2 linked regions of the Beijerinckia sp. 28-YEA-48 genome follow. Each later gene encodes a partner of the first gene's protein in a complex. Links are inferred from orthologs where the notes say so. Each region holds a gene or a part of one and is shown in the gene's direction. Other genes may lie near its edges. The genes, in order: cyoA and ctaD.

Evidence for each region.
Region 2: the proteins of cyoA (region 1) and ctaD are in contact, whole or in part, in a solved structure (PDB 7CUB), measured with the Escherichia coli proteins. The link is inferred for Beijerinckia sp. 28-YEA-48 from one-to-one orthologs.

What each region holds. Positions count from the first base shown.
Region 1 is NZ_FNSI01000001.1:996,378-1,007,487, forward strand. What follows is about bases 4,110-6,931. They hold cyoA (ubiquinol oxidase subunit II), read left to right. Parts: upstream 4,110-4,983; coding sequence 4,984-5,880; downstream 5,881-6,931. Other genes in these bases: BLW50_RS04750 (L,D-transpeptidase family protein), read left to right, coding at 4,110-4,799. Also shown: BLW50_RS04730 (cytochrome P450/oxidoreductase), read left to right, coding at 1-365; BLW50_RS04735 (alkaline phosphatase family protein), read left to right, coding at 450-2,300; BLW50_RS04740 (hypothetical protein), read left to right, coding at 2,420-2,686; BLW50_RS04745 (hypothetical protein), read left to right, coding at 2,905-3,180; more of BLW50_RS04750, read left to right, coding at 3,510-4,109; cyoD (cytochrome o ubiquinol oxidase subunit IV), read left to right, coding at 8,528-8,944; BLW50_RS04770 (hypothetical protein), read right to left, coding at 9,022-9,624; BLW50_RS04775 (DUF3311 domain-containing protein), read left to right, coding at 10,016-10,204; BLW50_RS04780 (monocarboxylate uptake permease MctP), read left to right, coding at 10,194-11,110. UniProt on the Escherichia coli protein: Cytochrome bo(3) ubiquinol terminal oxidase is the component of the aerobic respiratory chain of E.coli that predominates when cells are grown at high aeration.
Region 2 is NZ_FNSI01000001.1:4,289,392-4,300,562, reverse strand. The notes cover bases 1-2,883. They hold ctaD (cytochrome c oxidase subunit I), read left to right. Parts: upstream 1-548; coding sequence 549-2,219; downstream 2,220-2,883. Other genes in these bases: BLW50_RS20160 (heme o synthase), read left to right, coding at 2,286-2,883; coxB (cytochrome c oxidase subunit II), read left to right, coding at 1-502. Also shown: more of BLW50_RS20160, read left to right, coding at 2,884-3,215; BLW50_RS20155 (hypothetical protein), read left to right, coding at 3,225-3,404; BLW50_RS20150 (cytochrome c oxidase assembly protein), read left to right, coding at 3,413-4,036; BLW50_RS20145 (cytochrome c oxidase subunit 3), read left to right, coding at 4,078-4,941; BLW50_RS20140 (DUF983 domain-containing protein), read left to right, coding at 5,004-5,381; BLW50_RS20135 (SURF1 family protein), read left to right, coding at 5,378-6,109; BLW50_RS20130 (class I SAM-dependent RNA methyltransferase), read right to left, coding at 6,122-7,411; BLW50_RS20125 (TlyA family RNA methyltransferase), read right to left, coding at 7,451-8,197; BLW50_RS20120 (hypothetical protein), read left to right, coding at 8,261-8,473; murA (UDP-N-acetylglucosamine 1-carboxyvinyltransferase), read left to right, coding at 8,554-9,849; BLW50_RS20110 (DUF2948 family protein), read left to right, coding at 9,909-10,373; hisD (histidinol dehydrogenase), read left to right, coding at 10,421-11,171. UniProt on the Escherichia coli protein: Cytochrome bo(3) ubiquinol oxidase is the terminal enzyme in the aerobic respiratory chain of E.coli that predominates when cells are grown at high aeration.

The sequences.
Region 1 (11,110 bases):
TCAGCGAGATCGAGGACCTGACGGCGGGCTGGCCTGACGGTCGCCTGCATGTGGAACATTTCAGCGGCTCGGGCCTGCTGCTCGATCCGTCGAAGGAAATGGCGTTCGAGGTTGAATTGCGTGACTCCGGCCGCACGCTTCATGTCGCGCGGGATCAGACCTTGCTGCGGGCTTTGCATGCGGCAGGCGTCGATGTCGCCTGCGATTGCGAGGAAGGTCTGTGCGGTTCCTGCGAGGTCGGCGTCATCGATGGCGAGATCGACCATCGCGACATGGTATTGACGCGCGCCGAGCGGACGGAGAACCATCGTATGATGACATGTTGCTCACGTGCGCGTGGCGGCAAACTGACGCTGTCGCTCTAAGCGGACATTGGCCTCGGCTCTGCAATAAAACTGTCACAGAGGGCGCATAGGCCGAGAACAGCTCTGTTCCAGCTGGAGACTGCCATGCGTCGCTCTGTTCTTGTTCTGGGAGCGCTAGGCGCGCTTTGCGCCTTGGCCGAACCAGCTTTGGCCGAACCAGCCATAGCCGCCGCTCGCCCGCACAATGTTTTGCTCTTCGTCGCCGATGGTTTGCGGCCGGGGATGGTCAATGCGCAGACGGCTCCGGCGATCACGGCGCTGTGGAAACAGGGCGTGCATTTCACCAACACCCATTCGATGTTTCCGACCTTCACCACCGCCAATGCCTCGGCCATGGCGACAGGCCATAAGCTCGGCGACACCGGCGATTTCAGCAATACGATCAATGCCGGCTTTCAGGTGCCGGGCGCCGGTAACAGCCTGACGCCGTTTCTGGAAAGTGATCCGGTGCTGGCCGATGTCGATGAGCATTTCGCTGGCGACTATCTCAATCAGGAAACGGTGATGAAGGCGGCGCGGCTTGCCGGCATCAGCACGGCGACGATCGGCAAGCTTGGGCCGGCCCTGATCTTCGATCATACCGAACGCACGGGCGCGCAGACGCTCACCATCGACGACATGACCGGACGCGCCGGCGGCGTGCCCTTGAGCGAGGATGTGCAGCAGCGGCTGAAGTCCGCCGGTCTTGGCCTGGAAGCGCCGGGGCGTGGCGACAACGGTCAGGCCGGCGATATGCTCAAGCCCGGCACCTTGCAGGCCAATGTCACCCAGCAGGATTATTTCCTCAACGCAGCGACCAAAGCCGTGCTGCCGCTGTTCAAGGCGCGGGCCAAGCCGTTCATGATGGTGTTCTGGTCACGCGATCCCGACGGCACCCAGCACAATCAGGGCGACAGCCTGAACCGGCTGGTTCCTGGCATCAACGGCCCGACTTCGCTTGCCGCCATCCGCAATGCCGATCACGATCTGGCCGAACTGCTGGCGACGCTGAAGACGCTCGGCCTTGATGAAACGACTGACGTGATCATCACCGCGGACCATGGTTTCTCAACGATCTCGAAGGAGAGCGCGACGAGCTATGCGGCGACGCAGGGCTATAAGGATGTGTTCCAGCGCTTCCTGCCGCTGGGCTTCGTGGCGATTGATCTGGCCCATGGTCTCGACATGCCGATGCTCGATCCCGATGCCAAATATGCGGCGATTGTCGCAGGCGCCCATCCCTCGAAGGGCAATGCTTTGATCGGCGGTGACCAGGATCACTCCAAGGTCGTCATCGCCGCCAATGGCGGATCAGATTTGGTCTATATCCCCGAGGGCGATCGCAACCTGGCGCGCAAGGTTGTCGATATCCTTTCGGCTCAGGATTATGTTAGCGGCCTGTTCGTCTCCGACGATCTCGGGCCTATTCCCGGCACGCTGCCGATCTCGGCCATCGATCTGAAGGGTTCGGCCGTGACGCCGATGCCGGCGATCGTCGTCAACTTCCGCAGCTTCTCGACGGGCTGCGCCGATCCGCTGGCCTGCGGCGTCGAAGTGGCCGACACGGTGTTGCAGCAGGGGCAGGGCATGCACGGCAGTTTCAGCCGCGCCGATACGGCGATCATTGGCGGCGCGCTCGGGCCGGACTTCCGCCAGGCCTTCGTCGATCCGGCGCCGGTGAGCAATGCCGACATCGGCAAGACCATGGCGCGCATCCTGGGGCTGCACATCAAGGATGTCGGCAAGCTCGTCGGCCGCGTCACCATCGAGGCGATGCCGAATGGCGCCATGCCGAAATGGCAGTCGACCGTGCAGGTCTCGGCGCCGGATGCGCACGGGCAGATCACCAAGGTGGTGATGCAGGTGCTCGGCGCGACCCGCTATTTCGACGCCGCCGGCTATCCGGGGCGCACGCTCGGCTTGCCGGATCCGGCGGTTGCGCCCGTCCGGCATTGAGGGCGGAGAGCGGCCTATTCGTGGCGAATTTTTCGGCCGATTTCCTTGTTATGTGCCAATCGGCACATCTTTTCGCCCTTGTGCCGTGTTCTGTCTCTCCCTCAAGAAAAGGGAGTGCGATGAAGATGACCCGTTGCGACGATCTCAATCGGATCGCCGACCAGCTTTGGCAGGCTGGCGGTGAAGACCGCAAATATGCCGGCGTTGCGCGCGACGCGGCTGAAAAACTGGCGCGTGAGCGGTGCGATGTGTGGTTGGCCGTCAAGGTGGACGTATTGGTGCGCCGGCTCTGCGCCCAGGGCAAGATGGAAGAGGGGCAGGCGTTGGCCGAGGCCGCCTTCATTTTGCGGGCCGAGAAAATTCGCGATCATGCACAGGCTGCCTGATATGAGCGGTTCGCGTTAAACCCGCATTTTCATGCGGGTTTTCGCGCTTATTTGAATCCAAAGCTGCTGGCGACTGTCATCAGATTTCCAACTTTTTCGACGATACTCGCTGCAACGAAAGTTGGTGTTGTGCGTTGAGTAACGGGAAATGCCGGGCGGGCCACCTAGAGCCATGACTTAAGACCGGCAAAACGCGTCACGGAGAGGCGGAGGCTCATATGAACGACCGCATTGCCCGTTTGGTGCATTTGTCGCAGCGTCTCACTCAGGCTGAGGAAAATTTCGCGGTGGAAGCGGAAGCCGTCCGCACCGCTGCTACCCGTCTCGCCGAAGGGCAGGGGGACGCCCGGCTCGCCGGCGTCATGGACGATCTCTTCAAACATATGCGCGCCCGCGCCCGCCTCGATGACGGCCAGCTTCTGGCCGAGACGTCGCTGCTGCTGCGCCGCCGGGGCGGTCCCTCGGGCACCAACCCAGTGTCGGAAGCCGCCTGATTGGTCAGGTAAAACTGACCGCTCAACGCCTTGCGCCGCGCATCCCACTGTGTGACCTTGGTCACACCCTTGATCTTTAACGGTCTTTCACAAGCTTGTGTTGCCCATTTACGCCGCAGTCGCCCTAATTTGGCCCGACTGTTCGTTCCTTTTTAAGCATATAACGGTACATCACTGTTGCTCGCGGCGGATTTTGCAATCGCTCGAGCGCGGGGCGCACGGCGCCGTACCAATACGAGGTTCAGTTCCCGTGTAATCCGCGCCCGCTTTTCGCGAGCGTTTTTTATAGCGGTGATTCAGATTTCTGGAGCAAGGCTTTGGGTGACAATATGAAATCAATTTCGCGGCGCGCCTTCACTTTGGGCTTCACCGGCGCGGCGTTGGGGCTTCCCTTGGCCTCCGCCTTTGCGGCCGATGACTTCGACAGCGGCCAGGCCGAATGGCAGCAGAAATTCGACGGCGACGCGCGCCTGCGCGTGCCGCGTTCCGAAACGCCGCTCCTGTCGCAGCAGACCATTTCGGGCACCGAGCAGGCGATCGCGCAATATCAAGCGCTCGCCGGTCGCGGCGGCTGGCAGACGGTGCCGTCCAACGCCACCCTCAAGATCGGCTCGCGCGGCCCGGCCGTGGTGTCCTTGCGCCAGCGCCTGATCATCACCGGCGACCTTGACCAGCAGGCCGGCGATTCTCCGGTGTTCGATTCCTATGTCGAGGCCGGCGTGCGCCGTTTCCAGGCTCGTCATGGCATCGGCCAGACCGGCATTGTCGCCAAGCAGACGTTCACCGAGATGAACGTGCCGATCCAGACCCGCATCCGCCAGCTCGAGACCAATCTGGTGCGCTTGCGTGCCTTTTCCGGGAACCTCGGCAACCGCTACGTTATGCTCAACATTCCCGCCGCCGCCGTCGAGACGGTGGAGAACGGCCAGATCGCCACCCATCACCAGGCCGGCGTCGGCAAGATCGATCGCCAGTCGCCCGTCATGCAGGCGCGCGCGCTGTCGGTGAACTTCAACCCATTCTGGACGGTTCCTGCCTCGATCATCCGCAAGGATTTGATCCCCAAGATGCAGCAGGATGCGAACTATCTCACCGAGAACAAGATCCGCATCTTCACCCGCCAGGGCCAGGAATTGCAGCCCTCGCAGGTGAACTGGAACTCCAACGAAGCGACGAACTATATGTTCCGCCAAGATCCGGGCGGCGAGATCAACTCGCTCGGCTTCGTGCGCATCGACATCGCCAATCCGCATGGCGTCTATATGCACGACACGCCGGCCAAGGGCATTTTCGGCGACGACTATCGCTTCGTCTCCTCGGGCTGCGTGCGCGTGCAGAACGTGCGCGACTATGTCGCCTGGCTGCTCAAGGACAACCCCGGCTGGGATCGTCCCAAGATCGACGAGGCCATCCGGTCCGGCCAGCGCATCGACGTGCGCCTGACGCCGGCGGTCAATGTCTATTGGGTTTATATCACCGCCTGGGCGAACGAGAATCTCATCCAGTTCCGCGATGACATCTATCGCCGCGACGGTTTCGGTGGTGGCGCTGTGGCGCAGAGCGCCCCGATCAACAATGCCAACGCGGCCGACGACGATCTGCTGCCGCCGATCCGCTAAACATCGGCTGGATTGAAACGACGAAGCCCCGGACCGAGAGGTCTGGGGCTTTTTGTTTCTTGTGCGGTCATACGGGATTGGATCATAAAAATCGTATAACGATAGTATTATTACGTCCGTAAATTCATTGCGAAGCCCTCAGGGGTTGAATAGGCTGGTATCCTGCTTCCTTGAGGATATGCCATTGCTCGCAAGATCAGCGCGCATCGCGATAGGAGCTCTTGCTTTACCCCTGGCGGGGTGTAGCGGCGTGCTTGATCCGCAGGGACCAGTCGGGGCCGCCGAAAAGCTGATCCTGTTCAATGCGCTCGCAATCATGCTGGTCATTGTCGTGCCGACAATCGTAGCGACGCTGGCCTTCGCCTGGTGGTTTCGCGCTTCCAATACCCGAGCCCAATACCGTCCTTACTGGGCCTTCTCCGGGACGTTGGAATTGATCGTCTGGGCGATCCCGGCCTTGGTCGTCATCTTTCTTGGCGGCATCGCCTGGTTCGGATCTCAAGCTCTCGATCCGTATCGTCCGCTGCCGAGCAAGGATAAGCCTGTCGAGATCGAAGTGGTGTCGCTCGATTGGAAATGGCTCTTCATCTATCCAGACGATGGCATTGCCACCGTCAATCAGCTGGTCATTCCTGTCGGCAGGCCGGTTCATTTCCGCCTGACGTCTTCGGGTGTGATGAACAGTTTCTTCGTGCCGCAGCTCGGCAGCCAGATCTACACGATGGCGGGCATGACGTCGCAGCTCCACCTGCAGGCCGATCGTGCCGGAACCTTCGAAGGTCTCTCGGCTCAGTTCAGCGGCGAGGGCTTTTCCGGCATGCGGTTCGAGACGCGTGCCATGGCGCCCGCTGATTACGCGGCTTGGATCTCCAGCACGAAGGCGACGGGGCCGCATCTCGATCAAGCCGCCTATGCCGATCTGGTGAAGCCCAGCAAGAACGTTGCGCCCAGCATATTCAGCTCTGTCGAGCCGGGCTTGTTCGACAAGATCGTCTCTGGGACCGCGTCCAGTGGATCCTCGTCAGCTGCTGGGAGCGGCATGGAGCATGGTGCCTCCCGACGGATGGAAAGGAAGCCGTAATGCTCGGCAAGCTGAGTTGGTCGTCCGTTCCGCTCGATCAGCCGATCCCGTTGATCGCTTCCCTCGCGGTGGTCGTTGGCATTGTCGCCGTGCTCGGATGGATCACCGTCAAAGGCTATTGGCCCTATCTGTGGCACGAGTGGATCACCTCGGTCGATCACAAACGGATCGGCGTCATGTACTGCCTGCTGGCGCTGATCATGCTGCTGCGCGGGTTCATCGACGCGCTGATGATGCGCTCGCAGCAGGCCATGGCCTATGCTTCGCAAGGCTATCTGCCGGCCGATCACTTTAATCAGATCTTTTCGGCCCATGGGACGATCATGATCTTTCTGGTGGCGATGCCATTCGTCATTGGGCTGATGAACTTCGCCGTTCCCTTGCAGCTCGGCGTTCGCGACGTGGCGTTTCCCACCTTCAATTCGGTGAGCTTCTGGTTGACCGCGTCGGCGGCGCTGCTCGTCAACATGTCGCTTTTGATCGGCGAATTCGCGCAGACCGGCTGGCTGGTTTATCCGCCGCTGTCGGAGCTGCAATTCTCGCCAGGTGTCGGGGTCGACTATTATCTGTGGGCCATCCAAATATCAGGCGTCGGAACGCTTCTGACCGGGATCAATTTCGTCACCACGATTCTGAAGGTGCGTGCGCCAGGCATGACACTGACGCATATGCCGATCTTTTGCTGGACGGCGCTCGCCGCCAGCCTACTCATCGTTGCCGCATTCCCGATTTTGACGGCGACGCTCGGCATGCTGCTGCTGGATCGCTATCTCGGCTTCCACTTCTTCACGGTGGAAGCGGGTGGCAATCCGATGATGTATATCAATCTCATCTGGGCCTGGGGACATCCGGAAGTCTACATTCTGATCCTGCCCGCCTTCGGCGTCTTTTCCGAAGTGGTCTCGACTTTCTCCGGCAAGCCCTTGTTCGGCTACCGCTCGATGATCGCGGCGACGATGGCGATCTGCGTGCTCTCCTTCATGGTGTGGCTGCATCACTTTTTCACCATGGGGGCAGGGGCCGATGTCAACGGCTTCTTTGGTGTCGCGACGATGATCATCGCCGTGCCCACCGGCGTGAAGATTTTCAATTGGCTGTTCACGATGTGGGGCGGCCGGATTCGCTTCTACACGCCGCTGCTGTGGACGATTGCCTTCATGGTGACGTTCACGATCGGGGGCATGACCGGCGTGCTGATGGCGATCCCGCCCGCCGATTTTGTCCTGCACAATTCGCTGTTTCTCGTCGCGCATTTCCACAATGTGCTGATCGGTGGACTGCTGTTTGGCTGTTTCGCCGGCTACAGCTATTGGTTTCCGAAGGCGTTCGGTTTCAAGCTCGATGAACGATGGGGGAAGGCGGCCTTCTGGTTCTGGGTCGTTGGCTTCTACGTAGCTTTCATGCCGCTTTATGTTCTCGGTCTCCAAGGCATGACGCGACGCATGCAGAGTTATGATGTTGCGGGTTGGCAGCCATGGCTGCTTGTGGCCGCCGGCGGCGCCGGGCTCATTCTGTGTGGGATTCTCTGTCAGATCGGCCAGCTCGTTTACTCGATCAAGCATCGCGCCGCCTTGCGCGACACCACCGGCGATCCTTGGGACGGGCGAACCCTGGAATGGATCACGGCTTCGCCGCCGCCGGCCTATAATTTCGCGGTGCTGCCCAATGTGTTTGGGGAAGAGGCCTATTGGGGGATCAAGCAGATCGCGCTTGCGCAGCATCAGCTGACCGATCTGCCTGATTACGCGGATATCGAATTGCCGCGCAACAGTCCGACGGGCTTTGTGGCGTCATTCTTCGCTGTCGTGACGGGCTTCGCTTTTATCTGGCACATCTGGTGGATGGTTCTGGCAGGTCTTTTCGGAGCTTTTGCCGTCTTTGTCGTCTTCGCCTGGCGCGACCGTTCCGAATATGAACTGCCGGCCGCGGAGGTGGCTCGGATCGATCATGAGCGGCGTCAGGCGCGCATTGCTTTGGTCGAAGGCCGTGAACCGGGCATTACCGCCATCGCGCCTGCGCGCGAGATCGACCACGATCCCAATCAACTGGGCCTGTGGCCGGGGGCCAACGAGGAGTTCAAGGGGCCGGCCTCCAAGCGGATCATCAGTGCCTATGGCTTCTGGATCTTTCTGCTCTCCGATTTCGTCATGTTCTCGGGATTCTATGCGGCCTATGCCGTCCTGTCGCACGCGACCGCTGGAGGGCCTGGCCCCCAGGATCTGTTTGATCTGAACACGGTGGCGCTCGAAACAGCCTTCCTCTTGCTGTCGAGTTTTGCCTGCGGCATGGCGACGATCGCCAGCAACGTCCGCAATATGCTTTGGACACAGATCTTCTATCTGATCACCGGCTTGCTGGGCGCCGGCTTCCTCTATCTCGAACTGCGCGAATTCGCCCATATGCTGGCGGCAGGCCACGGGCCCAGCAGCAGTGCGTTCCTGTCGTCGTTCTTCGCGCTCGTCGGGCTGCACGGCGCCCATGTGACGGTGGGCTTGTTGTGGCTGGGGACGATGATGGCGCAGTTCTGGGCCAAGGGTTTTAGGCCCGACATCATGCGGCGCGGGCTGAGCTTTGCTTTGTTCTGGCACGCGCTCGATATCATCTGGGTTGGCATTTTCACCAATGTCTATCTTCTGGGAACAAGCCCATGAGCAACCATCATCACAACCACACCGATTGGCACACGGATACCGCGCCTGGCGATCAGGAAGGCGACCATCACGATATCGCGGGCGCCGTCCGCAATTATCTGATCGGCTTCGTCTTGGCGGCTGCCCTGACGGCCGGTTCATTCTGGGTCGCGAGCGGAACGAGCTTTATTTACACGCCTGGCGTGCCGATGGCGCTGGCGGCGCTCGCCATCGGCCAGATGGGCGTGCATCTGGCGTTCTTCCTGCACATCACGACCGGCCCCGACAACACCAACAATGTCATCGCGCTCGCCTTCGGCGTTCTCATTGTCGGCATCGTCATCGCTGGATCCCTGTGGATCATGTATCACCTCAACGCCAACATGATGGTGCCGGGCAATCTCATGGATATGCGCATGCAGCCGGGGCTGTAAGCTCAGTGAAATACGACTAAGACGGGTTGAAGCGAGGAGCCAGGCAAAATCGCATTTCTTTCGAAACGGGATTTGCCCTAGCAACCGCGGCAAATGTCCTGGATCTTTTTGAGGGTCTGGTTGCCACCATTGATCAGCTTCTGATAGGAGCGCTCTTCTTCGTCGCGGCTGGCGCTGTGGGGTTCGGGCTGCTGCATGACTGGCAGGGCATTGACGGTGAAGATGCGAACGCCGGCCTTTTGCGCATCGGTTTCGAAATTCTTGAACGGCTGAGAAACCCTCCAGCCATCGGCTTCCTGGGTCGTATTGAAGGCGACCAAAAAGAACGTTGTCGGTGGCACGCCGTCTATGGCGCTGGGGCTGGTGTCGTGGGAGACAAGCCGGCCATTGAAAGCTGGCAGGCTCTCGGTCAGCTTGGTGGTTAGGGCAGGGACGAGGGTTGCGTCTGTCGTCGACGTCATCTCGACCGCAGCATAGGTGCTGATGGCGATATCGGAACGGTTCGCGCGCCGTTCACCGGGAACGTGCAGGCCATGTGGACCATGGACGCCATGGATCCCGCTGTGGAACCCGCCGCCTCCGCCAAAGCCACCGCCCATATGGCCGCCTCCCCGAGCACTCGCCAGCGCTGGCCAGAGGGCGAGGGGGATGAGGAGAAAAAGCGAAACAGGTCTCAACACGATCATTCTCCCGGCTGCCCGCGGCCCGAAGCCGGAGGAGCTATCACGGGATTGGAGCAACACTACGAACGGTCCTCGAAAGATTGGGGGAGAACTCACAGCGAGCGGAGGGCACCATCTTCGTTTGCGCTTGGATGGCACCGCCCGCTGACTGGCCGCAAATGCTTCCTCCGGCTGAACAATCCGAGGTGGTTTAGACGGGAACGATCATTGCGCTGGTAGCATGGCTCGTCTTCTCTTTGCGCCTTTGCGGGAGCCAGCGAACAGGAGCAGAATATTGTCATTGATGTCGTGATGGGACGCAACAATTGCGTTAGCGCGTTTGAATTATCAGCTGGCGATTGTTCCGCTGGGTCGCGTGAAACGGTCGCCGCTTATTCGGGAGGTCGCGATGCCAAACGGGTCTGTCCGCTGGCTGCTTATTCTTCCTTACATCGGACTGTTGTGGGTGCCTTTCTATAACAGGCACGATCCGGTGTTGTTCGGCTTTCCATTTTTCTATTGGTACCAACTGGCCTGGGTTCCGCTCTCGGCGCTCCTGACGTGGATCGTCTATAGGAGCATGCCCCATGACGACTGAAGTCGACACCACCGCACTTGCGGTCTTCACCTTCTTCTTCGTGCTGGTCACGGTGATGGGATTCATCGCGGCGCGCTGGCGCCGGCCCGCGACGCTGGCGCGGATCGATGAATGGGGATTGGGCGGGCGCTCCTTCGGCACATGGATCACCTGGTTTCTCATCGGCGGTGATTTCTATACCGCCTATACGGTGATCGCTGTTCCCGCGCTGGTCTATGCTGTCGGCGCTTACGGCTTCTTTGCCTTGCCATATACGATCATCGTTTATCCCTTCGTCTTCCTCGTCATGCCGGTTTTGTGGAAACGAGCGCGCGATCTGAACTACATCACTGCCGCCGATGTGGTGCATGGGCAATATGGCTCGCGGGCGCTTGAACTGGCGGTGGCGGCCACCGGCGTCATCGCCACCATGCCCTATATCGCCTTGCAGCTCGTCGGTATGACGGCGGCGTTGAGGGCGCTGGGCCTGCATGGCGAAATCCCGCTGGCGATCGCCTTCATCGTGCTGGCGCTTTACACCTATTCGGCGGGCTTGCGCGCCCCGGCACTGATCGCCTTCGTCAAGGACATCATGATCTATATCGTGGTGATCGCAGCGGTGGCGTTGATCCCCTCGCGGCTCGGCGGCTATGCGCATGTGTTCGAAGCTGCCGATGCGGCCTTCAAGGCTAAGGGGTCGGGAAGCCTGTTGCTCGAGGGCAATCAATATGTCGCCTATGCGACCCTGGCGCTTGGTTCGGCGCTGGCCGCCTTTATGTATCCGCACACGCTGACCGGTATTTTCGCGTCGAAGAGCGGCAATACCATTCGCAAGAACGCGGTCCTGCTGCCAGTCTATACGCTGCTGCTCGGTCTGCTCGCGCTGCTCGGCTATATGGGCCATGCCGCCAGCTTGAAACTGTCGAG
Region 2 (11,171 bases), 3.3 Mb from region 1 along the record:
CAACCACCAGCTCATCATTCCCGATGCGGACATGACGGTGAAAGTCACCGGCAACGCGTCCTGGGCCTGGACCTACTCCTATCCGAAGGATGAAGGCGGCGGTTTCGAGTTCCAGTCGCGCCTGCTCGATCAGGACACGCTCGCCCCCGGCAAGCTGCGCCTCCTCGACGTCGACAATGAAGCGGTCGTTCCGGTCAACAAGATCATCCGCATGCAGGTCACCGCTGATGTGGTCGGCATCATTCATTCGTTCGTCGTTCCCGCCTTCGGCGTGCGTATCGACGCGGTGCCCGGTCGTCTGAACGAGACCTGGTTCAAGGCCGAGAAGGAAGGCATCTACTACGGTCAGTGCTCCAAGCTCTGCGGCAAGGACCACGCCTATATGCCGATCGTGTTCCGCGTGGTCAGCGAAGAGGCTTACAAGACCTGGCTTGCCGAAGGTCAGAAGAAATTCGCAGAAGTTGAATCTCCGGTCCGCCTCGCGGCGGCCGTGGGTAACTGATCGCGCCACAGCTTGATGTAGTCGAAGGTTTTCAAGGAATACGAACATGGCAACTCACGCAGCCACCCACGACGACCATCATGACGATGCGCACCCGCTGCCGACAGGCTGGCGGCGCTGGTTGTATTCGACCAACCATAAAGACATCGGCACGCTCTATCTGATCTTCGCGATCTTCGCCGGCCTCATCGGTACGGCGCTGTCTATCGCCATGCGTGCCGAACTCGCGGGCACTGGCGTCCACATCTTCCCGTGGATTTCCAAGATGCTGACGGGCGACGGTTCGCTCGATCACGCCAAGCATCTCTACAACGTGTTCATCACCGGCCACGGCGTCATCATGATCTTCTTCATGGTCATGCCGGCGCTGATCGGCGGCTTCGGTAACTGGTTCGTGCCGCTGATGATCGGCGCGCCCGACATGGCCTTCCCGCGGATGAACAACATCTCGTTCTGGCTGCTGCCGGCGTCGTTCTCGCTGCTCCTGATCTCGATGTTCGTCGATGGTCCGCCGGGCATGCACGGTTTCGGCGGTGGCTGGGTGATGTATCCGCCGCTGTCGTCCAATGCTGGTCACCCCGGCCCGGCGATGGATTTCGTCATTCTGTCGCTGCATTTGGCTGGCGCGTCCTCGATCCTCGGCGCCATCAACTTCATCACCACCATCTTCAACATGCGCGCGCCGGGCATGACCCTGCACCGCATGCCGCTGTTTGCCTGGTCGGTGCTGATCACGGCCTTCCTGCTGGTTCTGTCCCTGCCGGTTCTCGCCGGTGGCATCACCATGCTGCTGACCGATCGTAACTTCGGCACCACCTTCTTCAATCCGGAAGGCGGCGGCGACCCGATCCTGTTCCAGCATCTGTTCTGGTTCTTCGGTCACCCGGAAGTGTACATCCTGATTCTGCCCGGCTTCGGCATCGTCAGCCACATCGTCTCGACCTTCTCGCGGAAGCCGATCTTCGGCTACCTCGGCATGGCCTATGCGATGGTCGCCATCGGCTTCGTCGGCTTCGTCGTGTGGGCTCACCACATGTACACGGTCGGCCTGTCGCTCAACACGCAGCGTTACTTCGTGTTCGCGACCATGGTCATCGCGGTTCCGACGGGCGTGAAGATCTTCTCGTGGATCGCCACCATGTGGGGCGGCTCCATCACCTTCCGTCTGCCGATGATCTGGGCGATCGGCTTCATCTTCCTGTTCACGGTCGGTGGCGTCACCGGCGTCGTGCTGGCCAATGCCGGTATCGACCGTCAGTTGCACGAAACCTATTATGTCGTCGCGCACTTCCACTACGTGCTGTCGCTGGGCGCCGTGTTCTCGATCTTCGCCGCGTTCTACTACTGGTTCCCGAAAATGTCGGGCTACATGTACAACGAGACGCTCGGCAAGATTCACTTCTGGATGATGTTCATCGGCGTCAACCTGACGTTCTTCCCGCAGCATTTCCTCGGCCTCGCCGGCATGCCGCGTCGTTACGTCGACTACCCGGATGCGTTCCTGCTGTGGAATGAGGTGTCGTCCTACGGCTCCTACATTTCCGGTCTGAGCGTGCTGCTGTTCCTCTACATCGTCTGGCAGACGTTCGCGCGTAAGATCCCCGCCGGTGCCAATCCGTGGGGCGAAGGCGCCACCACGCTGGAATGGACGCTGCCGTCGCCGCCGCCGTTCCATCAGTATGAGACGTTGCCGCGTATCACCGGCTCGGACCACTAATAAGTCGGCCCCCCTTGGGCCGACCTCCTTTAGGCAAAGCGCCATTGCGCGCAGCAGGTTGAGTAAATGAGTCTCGTCAGCGACCAGAACGGTTTCGATCCTGCGCTCGTGTCGCTGGCGGGCCCGGGCGACTATTTCGCGCTGCTCAAGCCGCGCGTCATGTCACTGGTCGTCTTCACGGCGCTCGCTGGCCTGCTGATCGCTCCGGTCAAGATCAATCCGGTGCTGGGCTTCACCGCGCTTCTCGCCATCGCCATCGGCGCTGGCGCCTCGGGCGCGTTGAACATGTGGTACGACGCCGATATCGACGCGGTGATGAGCCGCACGAAAACCCGGCCGATCCCCTCGGGCCGGGTGCAGCCGGGCGAAGCCCTGGCGTTCGGTCTCATCCTGTCGGCGTTCTCGGTCGTTCTGCTCGGCATCGCCACCAACTGGCTGGCGGCGAGCCTGCTCGCCTTCACCATCTTCTTTTATGCCGTCATCTATTCGATGTGGCTGAAGCGTTCGACGCCGCAGAACATCGTCATTGGCGGCGCCGCCGGTGCTTTTCCGCCGGTTGTCGCCTATGCGGCCGCCACGGGCAGCGTCAGCCTGTCGAGCGTTCTTCTCTTCGCCATCATCTTCATCTGGACGCCGCCGCATTTCTGGGCGTTGGCGCTGGTCAAGTCGAAGGATTACGCCGCCGCCGGCGTGCCGATGATGCCGAATGTCAAAGGGCCGGATCACACGCGGCTCGAAATTCTTCTCTACACGATTCTGCTGGCGCCGCTCGGCGTGTCGCCTTGGTTCTTCGGTTTCGCCTCGCCGGTCTATGGTGTTATCGCGGCGGTGGCGGGGCTCGCCATGCTGGCGCTCGCCGTGCGGGTCTGGCTTGTGCGCACCGGTGCCTCGGCCGATCGGGCCGCCATGCAGCTTTTCGGTTTCTCGATTCTCTATCTTTTCGTTCTCTTCGCCGTCGTCGTCGTCGAGAATTGTCTCGCCCGATGGGGATTCTGAGTGAGCGCCATGGTTGATCAACCCGCCCAGAACGACAATCCTCCCGGTATCCGGCTCACGCCTGAGCAGGAGAAGCGCCGCCGCGCGCGCAATCTGGCTTTGGGCCTGACCATCGGCTTCGTCGCCTTGCTGTTCTACGTCATCACCTGGGCCAAGCTTGGCGCGGGCGTGTTCGATCGGCCGTTGTAGGAAAAGCTATGAGCGAACTTCCGGACGACCCAAAGCAAAGCAAGACTCAGAGCAAGTCGCCGCAGGCGCGGGCGCATCGCCGCATTGCGATTGCCGTTACTGGCACCTCGTTGTTCATGCTCGGCATGTCGTTTGCCGCTGTGCCGCTCTATGAAATGTTCTGCAAGACCACCGGTTTCGGCGGTACCCCGATCATTGCCCAAGGGCCGGCAACAGGTCTTGGCGAACGCACGCTGACCGTGCGCTTTGACGCCAATGTCGGCGGTGGCATCCCGTGGACCTTCGAACCCGAGATCGGCCAGATGCGGCTGCGCACGGGCGAAACCGCGACGGTGTTCTACAAGGCGGTCAACCGCTCCGATAAGCCGGTGACGGGCATCGCCACTTACAATGTCGCGCCTGACCAGGTCGGCGGCTTCTTCAACAAGATCTCCTGCTTCTGCTTCACCGAACAGACACTCGGCCCCGGCGAGAGCATGGATATGCCCGTCGTGTTCTATCTCGATCCGGCGCTCGAAAAAGAAGAGACGATGAGACAGGTGCAGAGCCTGACCCTGTCGTACACGTTCATGCCCGTCCGCCAGAAGTCGCCCGTTGCGGCGGCGAAGGAAGCGGATAAGGCCAATCTCTAACAAGATCATCTAAGACCATCTACGACCCAACGAGGACGCTCATGGCTGACGGCCACGCCAAACCGAACCACGATTATCACCTCGTCGATCCGAGCCCATGGCCGCTGATCGGCTCGATCTCGGCTTTCCTGTCGGCGGTCGGCGCCATCATGTGGATGAAGGGCATGATGATGTTCGGCCTGAAGCTCGGGCCCTATATCGCGGGCGTCGGCTTTATCGGCATCCTCTACGTCATGGCCGCCTGGTGGGCCGACGTGACGCGCGAGGCGCAAGGCGGTTTCCATACCCGCGTCGTGCAGATTCATCATCGCTACGGCATGATCATGTTCATCGCCTCCGAGGTGATGTTCTTCGTGGCGTGGTTCTGGGCGTTCTTCGATGCCAGCCTGTTCCCGAACGAGGCGCATCAGGTGGCGCGCGCCGAATTCCTCGGCGGTGTCTGGCCGCCGAAGGGCATCGAAGTGTTCGATCCCTGGCATCTGCCGCTTCTTAACACGCTGATCCTGCTGACGTCGGGCACCACCGTCACCTGGGCGCATCACGCGTTGCTGCATGGCGATCGCGATGGTCTCAAGAAGGGCCTGTGGCTGACGGTCATCCTCGGCGCCATCTTCACCTGCGTGCAGGCGTATGAATATGCGCACGCGCCGTTTGGCTTCAAGGATTCGATCTACGGCGCCACCTTCTTCATGGCGACGGGCTTCCACGGGTTCCACGTGCTGGTCGGCACCATCTTCCTGCTGGTCTGCCTGTTCCGCACCTATGCCGGCCATTTTACACCGACACAGCATCTCGGCTTCGAATTCGCCGCCTGGTATTGGCACTTCGTCGACGTGGTGTGGCTGTTCCTGTTCTGCTGCATCTATGTCTGGGGCAATCACGGCGCCCCGATCGCCGGGCACTAAAGCCGGCGCTGACATAACAACAAGGGCGGCGCTGAGCCGCCCTTTCTGTTTCGGAGGTCGAGATGGATTTTGACGGGCACTATCCGCCGCAGTCGCCGTATTCGACCGGGCTCGCTGGGCGCTGCCCTCGCTGTGGGCAAGGTCGGCTGTTCACCAGCTTCATCAATCTGGCGCCGAAATGCGACGCCTGCGGGCTCGACTATAAATTCGCGGATTCCGGCGATGGTCCGGCGGTTTTCGTCACCTTGTTCGCGGGCTTTCTCGTGCTCGGCGCGGCACTGTGGACGGAACTGAATTACGAGCCGCCGTTCTGGGTTCATATGGTGATCTTCATGCCGCTGACGCTCATCGTCTGCCTCGGTCTGTTGCGACCGCTGAAGGGGCTGCTCGTCGCCCTGCAATATCGCAACAAGGCGGAACAGGGCCGTCTCGAGCCATGAGTGCTGACCGGGCGATGCGCGCCCGCTCGCTCCTGCTGCCGGCGGTATTCGCTCTGGCCGCTTTTGCGTTCCTGATGTCGCTGGGCTTCTGGCAATTGCAGCGGCTGGCTTGGAAGGAAGGGCTGCTCGCCCAGATCGCCGAACGTCTCAACGCGCCGCCGCAGCCTTTGCCGTCGTCTTGGTCTTCGCTGTCACAGGCTGCGGACGAATACCGGCACGTGACGGTGAAAGGTGTTTTCGATCACGACAAGGAAGCCTTTGTCTTTCGCACCGCAGGTTCCGGCCTGGGCGAAGCGGGCTTCTATGTATTGACGCCGCTAAGGCTTGAAAGCGGCGGCTCGATTCTCGTCAATCGCGGCTTCGTGCCGGAGCGTCTGCGCGATCCGGCGCAGCGTGTGGCCGATCAGGTGACAGGCAACGTCACTCTGTCGGGTGTGTTGCGCTGGCCGGAAGACCGCAACATGTTCACGCCATCAGACGATCCGGCGCAGCACACTTGGTACACGCGCGATCCGCCGGCCATCGCCAAGGCTTTGGGCTTGAACGACGCGGCGGTTTTTTCGCTCGATGCCGATCCGAATGCCCAGGGTGCGGTGTTGCGCGGCGGCGCCACCACCGTCAACATCCACAACGATCATCTGTCCTACGCGTTCACCTGGTTCGGCCTAGCGGTGACACTGCTGGTCATCTTTGCTCTGGTGGCCTGGCGCCGCCTGCGCGCCGGTTGATACAACGCAACTCTAACCCAGTATGCTGCGTTTGCGTTTGATCGCCCGCGAGGACTGTTTGCGGAAGGTGGCGACGACCTCGACATGGGGCGAGTGCCGAAACTGATCGACCGGCGTGACCGTGCCGAGCGTATAGCCGCCCTCGATCAGGATGCTCGCGTCGCGGGCGAAGGTCTGCGCATTGCACGACACCGCGACGATCACAGGCACGTCCGATTGCGCCAACGCCTTGGCCTGCGTTTCCGCGCCGGCCCGTGGCGGGTCGAAGACGACGGCGTCATAATCTTTCAGTTCCGCTACGGCGAGGGGACGTCGAAACAGATCGCGCGCCTGAGCCGTGATCGTCTTCAGGCCGGGCGTGTTATGCGCGGCGCGGCTCAGGGCATTGACCATGGCGGCGTCAGTGTCGACCGCGTGAACCCGCGCTATCTCGGCCAGGCGCAGGGTGAATGTGCCGACGCCAGCGAACAGATCGGCGACAAGGCTGCTCTTGCCGATCGCTTTGCGGACGAGGTCCGCCAGCACCGCTTCGCCCGCTTCCGTTGCTTGCAGAAAAGCCCCTGGCGGCGGGACCAGAATGGCCTGGCCCATGCGCAGGCGTGGCGGCCGGTTCTCGACAATCACTTCGCCATGATTCGACAACCGGGCAAGATTGATGTGCTGCGCCAGTTCGACCATCTGCTGGCGCAAAGGCGGGCTGAGTTTGCCGACGCCACGAATATCGACATCAAGCCCTTCCAGGCTTTCGGTCAACGATATGTCGAGCGGCTTGCCGGTTTGCGCCAGCAATTGCGCGATGCGCCGGGCGATATGGGCCGCGCCGTCCAGCGCCGGTGCCAGGATCGGGCAGGCCTCAATGTCGATGATGTCATGGGCGCGGGCGCGCATGAAGCCGACTTCGATTGTCGTGCGCTCCAGGGCATCGCGCCGGATGCGGGTATGAAACGTGACCCGCCGCCGCCCTGCACCATGGGCGTCGATGAGCGGCGCCACGGTCGCCTCGACGCGCTGATGCGTGAGGGCCGCGCTGACGAGATCTCGTTTCCACTGAGCATAGGGCGCCGGCGCAAGCGTCTGCACGGCGCAGCCGCCGCAGGCGGTGAAATAGGTGCAGAAGGCGGCGATCCGATCGGGGGACGGCTGGAGAATCTTGACCAGCTTGCCCTGGGTGCCGTCGAGTTCGGCTTCGATGACATCGCCGGGGACGGTGTAGGGAACGAAAACCGACGTATTATCATTGACGGCGATGCCTTCGCCGCGCTGTCCGAGGCGTTCGATGGTGAGAGTGCTGGCGCGAAACATGGGGTTGTCTAGCCTGTCCCGGGGCGCAAAGCGAATGGCTTAATCGCGCCGCGCGCCGAGCAGGAACTCCCGGTTGCCGTCGCCGCCTTCGATCGGCGAGGGCAGGAGGCCCAGGCAGCGCCAGCCGAGGCTTTCGACCAGCGTGCGGATTTTCGCGCACACGGCGTCATGCACCAGGGGATCGCGCACCACGCCTTTGTTGACCTTGCCCGGCCCAGCCTCGAATTGCGGTTTGACCAGCACCGCCAACTGCGCCCCCGGCGCTGCCAGCGCCAGAACCGGCGGCAGGACCAGGGCGAGGGAAATGAAGCTGACGTCGCAGACGATCAGATCTGGCGCTTCCACGACGCCGGCTTCCGAGACGAAATCGGCCGGCTTCAGCTGCCGGGCATCGGTGCCTTCGCGGGCCAAAACCCTGGGGTCGTGCTGCAAGCGGGCATGCAATTGGCCATGGCCGACATCAATGGCATGGACACGGGCGGCGCCGCGCGCCAGCAAAACCTCGGTAAAACCGCCGGTCGAGGCCCCAACATCGAGGCAAATGCGGCCTTTCGGGTCGATTCCGAAGCCATCCAGGGCCGCCACCAGCTTCAGCCCGCCGCGCGATACCCAGGGATGGGGAGCGCTGGCGCGGATTTCGACGTCCTCAGGCAGTTCTTCCGAGGGCCGGCGCACCTGTTTGCCGTTGGCGAAGACCAGCCCGGCTTCGATCGCGGCCCGTGCCCGCGCCCGGCTTTCGAAATGGCCGTTCTCGACCAGGACAACATCGGCGCGGCGTCGCGACATAGTGAATTCCCCAAATCGGCGGTGCTCAAATCGGACCACTTGCCCGCCGATCGGCAGGTTTATATGTCATTCCCTATGGCTTCCGACACGAAAACCGAAGGCGAAACGGCCGATTCCGGCGCAAAAGCGCCTGCGCCCAATTCCAAGACCGTGGCCGCCGGGGCGCGCCTGCGCCGCCAGGCCCAGGCGCTGCGGGACAATCTGAAGCGCCGCAAGGACCAGTCCCGCAGTCGCAAGTCGGGGGGCGAGACCAGTGAAGACCGGGAAGATCCGTGATTGGGGCCTCGATCTGGCCGGAATCATGTTAGAAAGGGGGCAACCAGCGTCCGTGGCGGCGCCACCTATTGAGAGTGCAGATGGACCGGATTCGAATCGTCGGCGGGCAGAAACTTAACGGCTCAATTCCAATTTCGGGGGCAAAGAACGCGGCACTGCCGCTGATGATCGCCTCTCTGTTGACCAAGGAAACCCTGGTTCTGGAGAACGTGCCGCGTCTGGCCGACGTGCGCATGTTGATCCGCATCCTCGGCAACCATGGCGTCGATCACATGATCGATGGCAAGCGCAACGGCGACAGCGCCAATGCCGGCCAGACCATCCGCTTCACCGCAGGCGATATCGTCGACACCGTCGCCCCCTATGAACTGGTCTCACGCATGCGCGCCAGCTTCTGGGTGCTGGCGCCGCTTGTGGCGCGCATGGGCGAAGCGCGGGTGTCGCTTCCGGGCGGTTGCGCCATCGGCACGCGCCCGGTCGATTTCTTGCTGCTGGCCATGGAAAAGCTTGGCGCGCAGATCGATATCGACAGTGGCTACGTGGTCGCCAAGGCGCCGAAAGGCCTGCGCGGGGGCGAAATTCATTTCCCCAAAGTCACGGTCGGCGGCACCCATACGGCGCTGATGGGCGCTGTGTTGGCGCACGGCGACTCGCTGATCCGCAATGCCGCCAGCGAGCCGGAAGTGACCGATCTCGCCAATTGCCTTGTCAAAATGGGTGCGCGCATCAAGGGCATCGGCACGTCCGAGCTGGAAGTTTCCGGTGTTGGTTCGCTCAGCGGCGCCCAGCATGCGGTTTTGCCCGATCGCATCGAGGCTGGCACCTTCGCCATGGCGGTGGCGATGGCCGGTGGCGATGTCTTCCTCGAAAACGTCCGGCCTGATCTACTGCAATCGGCGCTCGATCACTTGTCGCAAGCGGGCGCCACCGTCACCTCGAACAATCATGGCATCCGCATTCAGCGCAATGGCGCGGGCATCGCGCCGGTCGATGTGACCACCGATCCGTTCCCCGGCTTCCCGACCGATCTGCAGGCCCAGTTCATGGCCTTGATGACCCGCTCCTCGGGCACGTCGCGGGTCACCGAGACGATTTTCGAGAACCGTTTCATGCACGTGCAGGAACTGGCCCGGCTTGGCGCCAAAATCCGGCTTGATGGCGATACGGCAATTGTCGAGGGCGTGCCGAAGCTGAAGGGGGCGCCGGTGATGGCGACGGACCTGCGCGCCTCGGTGTCTCTTGTCATCGGCGCGTTGGCGGCGGAAGGTGAGACGACGGTCCATCGCGTCTACCATCTTGATCGCGGCTTCGAGCGGCTTGAGCATAAGCTGGCAGGCTGCGGCGCGATGATCGAACGCGTGAGCGATCCGGGCTAGATCGCCCAACGTGACGGGCCAACTAGACGGCCCAACACATAAGCCTATGATATGAACCCATGAACGCGCCGACGAAAACATTCTCCGAACCGCTCCGCCTGTTCGCTCTCGACGGCGAGGACGTGGAAGTGTTGTCGGCCGCCATGCAGGACGCCATCTTCCGCGTCGCCGACATGACCTATCTGCCGGCGCAGCGCCGTTTCGCGCTGGTCGGCTGTCGGTTCGACTGGTTGGCGGCGGCGGCGGGCAAGCCGGAACGCACACGCGCGGGCTTGCATTTCGACAGCGTGCAGAAGGCGGCCCTGTCCGGCTTCGATCAGCATAACCGTGAGACGACGCTCAATCTGCTGGGGATCACCTTCGCCGAAGACGAAGCGCCTGGCGGCATTGTCGACCTCGTGTTCTCCGGCGGTGCGGCGGTGCGTTTGCATGTCGAATGTATCGATGCGCAACTGCGCGATCTTGGTGGGCGCTGGCCGGCGCGCGCCGTGCCCGGGCACCCGCTCGGCGAAACCGATAAATAATTTTCAAGGTTGAGCGCGCCGGAAACGCGCGCGACGAGGAGTTGTGTATGCCTGTGCGGCTGGATATGCGCGATGCTGGGTTCGAGCACGAATTCACAGCGCTGCTTGCCATGAAGCGTGAAGTGTCCGAGGACGTCGACAATGCGGCGCGCGCCATCATTGAGGATGTGGTGGCCCGCGGCGATGCGGCACTGGTGGACCTGTCGCTGAAGTTCGATCGTGTCGATGTGGCCGCTCTTGGCTTGCGCATCTCGCGCCCGGAAATCGAAGCCGCGATTGCCGCTTGCGACAAGACGGCGTTGGAAGCCTTGCACTTCGCCCATCGCCGCATTCTCAGCTTTCATCAGCGGCAACGGCCAAGCGATGTGCATTTCAGCGACGAGGAAGGCGTTGAGCTCGGCTGGCGCTGGAGCGCGGTGGAAGCGGTTGGCCTCTATGTGCCCGGTGGCACGGCGAGCTATCCCTCATCCGTGCTGATGAATGCCGTGCCGGCCAAGGTTGCCGGCGTGCCGCGCATCGTCATGGTGGTGCCGACGCCAGATGGCATCATCAATCCTTTGGTGCTCGCGGCCGCTGATATCGCCGGTGTCGATGAAATCTATCGAGTCGGCGGCGCCCAAGCCATTGCCGCGCTTGCCTATGGCACGCAGACCATTGCGCCGGTGGCGAAGATCGTCGGTCCCGGCAATGCCTTCGTTGCCGCCGCCAAGCGCCGCGTCTTTGGCAAGGTCGGCATCGACATGATCGCTGGTCCGTCGGAAGTTCTTATCCTGGCTGATCGCACCGCTAATCCCGATT